2 regions of the Comamonas sp. A7-5 genome follow, and region 2 is predicted to be linked to the other one. Evidence: riboswitches for the same ligand, from Rfam matches in the RefSeq annotation. Region 2 holds a riboswitch; the other holds the start of a gene.
The links. A riboswitch is a leader RNA that binds a small molecule or an ion and turns the genes downstream of it on or off. The one in region 2 is predicted to bind S-adenosylhomocysteine.
Positions count from the first base shown of each region.

Region 1: another riboswitch for S-adenosylhomocysteine. It lies ahead of metH (methionine synthase); the one in region 2 lies ahead of ahcY (adenosylhomocysteinase).

Region 1 is NZ_JBCPWO010000003.1:415,415-417,813, forward strand. It holds gene gltS (sodium/glutamate symporter) at 1-755, opposite strand, end outside; S-adenosyl-L-homocysteine riboswitch at 1,173-1,282, shown strand; gene metH (methionine synthase) at 1,319-2,399, shown strand, end outside.
Region 2 is NZ_JBCPWO010000002.1:77,116-79,514, forward strand. It holds gene AAIL67_RS03325 (sensor histidine kinase KdpD) at 1-357, shown strand, start outside; gene AAIL67_RS03330 (response regulator) at 393-1,100, shown strand; S-adenosyl-L-homocysteine riboswitch at 1,119-1,216, shown strand; gene ahcY (adenosylhomocysteinase) at 1,292-2,399, shown strand, end outside.

The DNA of each region.
Region 1 (2,399 bases), on a different contig from region 2:
GTCAGGCCGGTCATGAATTCGGCAAAGGCCAGGCAGCCAGCGAAGAGGGCCAGTGTTTCCACTGCAGCATCAGCCGTGATCAGGCGCGGGGCCTTGTTGGGTGACTCGAAGTTGGCGACCTCGCTGCCTTCGCTCACCGTGGGAGCATCGGCGCGCAGTTGCTCGGACTCGGTCAGCGGCTGGGCCAGCTGATGGCGCGTGATCAGCCGCTTGGCCAGCGGTCCACCCAGCAGGCCGCCGATGACCAAGCCGAAAGTGGCGCAGGCAATGCCCAGGGTGGTGGCTCCCGTGAGACCGTATTGGTTTTCCAGCACCGAGCCCCAGGCTCCGGCCGTTCCGTGGCCGCCTACCAGTGTGATGGAGCCTGCGACCAGGCCGATCAACGGGTCCAGTCCCAGCACGGTGGCCAGGCTTACGCCCACGATGTTCTGCATCATGATGAAGACGGCAATCACGCCCAGGAAGATGAACAGCGCAGAGCCGCCCTCACGCAGCTTGGCGAAGTTCGCACTCAGGCCGATGGACGAGAAGAACACCAGCATGAAAGCCGACTGCAGACTGCCCTCGAAGCTCAGCGCCAGTCCCGTGGTCTGATGCAGCATGAAGATGATGGCCGCCACGACCAGGCCGCCGGAGACAGGCTCGGGAATATTGAAGTCGCGCAGAAAGCGGATATGTCTTGTCATGAGCTTGCCAAGCATGAGCACAAGCACGGCCATGATGAGGGTGTAGTACGCGCCGAAGGTCACGTTCATAGGATCTCCTGGGTGTTCCATGCGAGGGCTGAATGGCCTGCCTGGTCATGGCTGGCAATCGGCTGTGCACGGCTGAGCACATGGACCAGACATTTGCTGTCGATGGTGCCAAAGACTCAAAGATAGGGGCTGTAGGTGCTTGTCCACTCATGGCAGGCGGCCCCGTCGGTGCCGGGCTGCCTGAGAGCAGGAAAGCGATGTGCGCCATTCCTTGCGGATGCGCACCATGCCGGGAATATGCTTGAAATGAGATGGTTGCATTCGTGTTTTGCGAAATTACCTTTTGCCCTGCTCCTGTTTTTGGGGTGTGGAAAGTCGAATCTGCTATAGCCGTTCGCAAAGAGCTATCCTGCACAGCCGCGGGGCAAAGCGCCTTGAAGCCCCGATTGCCCGCCCTCGCCGTAGAATGACGGGCTTCACCCCGAGGAGCGCTGCAGCCGGTCATCCCAGAGATGTTTGACCCGTCAGGCTCGGGGTCGCAGATCCGGTCGACGATCTGCTGGCACTCACAACGGCGCTCACCTGTTTTCGATTCTGTTTCTGGTTTTCACACAGGTGAGCTGATGTCCGCTGCTACCCCTTCCACTGCCATTCCTCCCATGCGCCTGTCGGGCCTGGAGCCCGTCTTCATCGGCGATGAGACGCTGTTCGTCAACGTGGGCGAGCGCACCAACGTCACCGGCTCCAAGGCCTTTGCGCGCCTGATCCTCAACGAGCAGTACGAAGAGGCTCTGGCCGTGGCGCGCCAGCAGGTGGAAAACGGCGCCCAGGTGATCGATGTGAACATGGACGAGGCCATGCTGGACAGCAAGGCCGCCATGGTGCGCTTTCTGAACCTGATTGCCTCCGAGCCCGATATCGCCAAGGTGCCGGTGATGGTGGACAGCTCCAAGTGGGACGTGATCGAGGCCGGTCTGCGCTGCCTGCAGGGCAAGGGCATCGTCAACTCGATCTCCATGAAGGAGGGCGTCGAGGAGTTCAAGAAGCACGCCAAGCTGGTCAAGCGCTATGGCGCTGCCGCCGTGGTGATGGCGTTTGACGAAAAAGGCCAGGCCGACACCTTTGCGCGCAAGATCGAGATCTGCGAACGAGCCTACCGCATTCTGGTTGACGAAGTGGGCTTCCCGCCCGAGGACATCATCTTCGACCCCAACATCTTTGCCGTGGCCACCGGCATCGAAGAGCACAACAACTACGGCGTCGATTTCATCGAGGCCGTACGCTGGATCAAGCAGAACCTGCCCGGTGCCAAGGTCTCGGGCGGCGTCTCCAATGTCTCGTTCTCGTTCCGTGGCAACGACCCCGTGCGCGAAGCCATCCACACGGTGTTCCTCTATCACGCGATCGGGGCAGGCATGGACATGGGCATCGTCAATGCCGGCATGGTCGGTGTGTATGACGACCTGGAACCCCAGCTGCGCGAACGCGTGGAGGATGTGGTGCTCAACCGCCGCCCCGATGCGGCCGAGCGCCTGCTGGAGATCGCCGACAGCGCCAAGGGCGCGGCCAAGGACGACAGCAAGAAGCTCGAGTGGCGCGGCACGCCCGAGGCACCGAAGACCGTGGGCGAGCGTCTGTCGCACGCCTTGGTGCACGGCATCACCGACTTCATCACTGAAGACACCGAAGAGGCCTACCAGCAGA
Region 2 (2,399 bases):
GATGCCGTGCTGATGGAGCGTGTGCTGGTCAATCTGCTGGACAACGCCATCAAGTACACGCCCGAAGGCACGACGATTACCGTGGCAGCCAGCGTGGCCGATGGCGACTGCGTGCTGAGCGTGCAGGACGCAGGGCCGGGCCTGCCCGTGCATCTGTCAGCTGAGCAACTGTTCGAGCCCTTCACGCGTGGGCAGGCGGAGAGTGCCGTGTTCGGCATGGGGCTCGGCCTGGCTCTGGCTCAGCGCATTGTGCAAGCCCATGGCGGCAGATTGCGGGTTGCACAGGCAGAGCCCGGTCCGGGCACCGTCTTCAGCGTACACCTGCCCGTGCCCGAGCAGCCGGCGATGGACGAATGAGCCGACAATCCCGTGCATCACATGCAAATCCGAACATGACAAGCGCCGCACCCCGCATCTTGCTGATTGAAGACGACGCCAGCATCCGCCGCTTTGTGCGCCTGGCATTGGAGGACGAAGGCTGGCAGGTGTTCGAGTCAGAAACCGCCAGGCGCGGCCTGATCGAGGCCGCCAGCCGCCAGCCCGACGCCGTGGTGCTGGACCTGGGGCTGCCCGATGCCGATGGCAAGACCGTGATTGCCGAGCTGCGCGCCTGGAGCCAGTTACCGATTTTGATTCTGTCCGCGCGCGAGCGGGAAGAGGACAAGGTGGCGGCGCTGGACGCCGGGGCCGATGACTACCTGACCAAGCCCTTCGGCGTGCCCGAGCTGCTGGCCAGGCTGCGCGTGATGCTGCGCCGCCGCCAGCAGGCATCGGCGGCAGACAAGCCCGGCAGCTGTGCGCGTTTCGGCGCGGTGGTGGTGGATCTGGCGGCGCACGATGTCAGGCGCGACGGTGTGGCCGTGCACCTGACGCCCATAGAGTTCCGCCTGCTGGCGGCCCTGATTGCCGGCCATGGCAAGGTGCTGACGCATCGCCAGTTGCTGCTGCAGGTCTGGGGCGCTGAATATCTGGACCGCCCCCACTATCTGCGCGTGCACATGGCCAATCTGCGCCAGAAGATAGAGCTCGATCCGGCCCAGCCCCGGCATCTGGTAACCGAGTTGCAAGTCGGTTATCGCTTGGTGGGCCTGGAAGGCTGATTCCTTTATAATCGCCGTCCATCCGAGGAGCGTTGCAGCGTTCCCCCGGCCAGCCATGAGCTGGTCTGCGCGGGGCGTGAGGCTCGGATTTCATCCCGCAACGACGCTCGCCCACGCTTTCTGTGCGGTGAGCCGGTTTATTCCCCCTCTGCTGCAGAACGTGGTTTTTCATTCAAGATTTGGAGAAAACCATGAACGCTGCCGTGCGCTTCAACCCCGCTGATTCGGCCATTACCGATATTTCCCTGGCTGCCTGGGGTCGCAAGGAAATCAGGATCGCCGAAACCGAAATGCCCGGTCTGATGGCTGTGCGTGAAGAGTTCGCCGCTGCCCAGCCCCTGAAGGGCGCGCGCATCACGGGCTCGCTGCACATGACCATCCAGACGGCCGTGCTGATCGAGACGCTGACGGCACTGGGCGCACAAGTGCGCTGGGCCTCGTGCAACATCTTCTCGACCCAGGACCACGCAGCTGCCGCCATCGCCGAAACCGGCGTGCCTGTCTACGCCATCAAGGGCGAGTCGCTGGAGGACTACTGGAACTACACCCACTCCATCTTTGAATTCGGCGCTGCCGGCACCGAAGGCGAAGGCCCCAACATGATCCTGGACGACGGCGGCGACGCCACCATGCTCATGCACCTGGGCAAGCGCGCCGAGAAGGACCTGTCCGTGCTGGCCAACCCCGGTTCGGAAGAAGAACGCATCGTCTTCGCCGCCATCAAGGCCAAGCTGGCCGTGGACCCCACCTGGTACAGCCGCAAGTCGGCCCAGATCATGGGCGTGACCGAAGAGACCACCACCGGCGTGCACCGCCTCAACGAAATGTCGGCCAAGGGCACGCTGCTGTTCCGCGCCATCAACGTCAACGACTCGGTGACCAAGTCCAAGTTCGACAACCTGTACGGCTGCCGCGAATCGCTGGTGGACGGCATCAAGCGCGCCACCGACGTGATGATCGCCGGCAAGGTGGCTTGCGTGGCCGGCTATGGTGACGTGGGCAAGGGCTCGGCCCAGGCGCTGCGCGCACTGTCGGCCCAGGTCTGGGTGACCGAGATCGACCCCATCAACGCCCTGCAGGCCGCCATGGAAGGCTACAAGGTCGTGACCATGGAATATGCTGCCGACAAGGCCGATATCTTCGTGACCACCACCGGCAACAAGGACATCATCCGCCACGAGCACATGGTTGCCATGAAGGATCAGGCCATCGTCTGCAACATCGGTCACTTCGACAACGAAATCGATGTGGCTTCGATCGAGAAGTACAAGTGGGAAGAAGTGAAGCCCCAGGTGGATC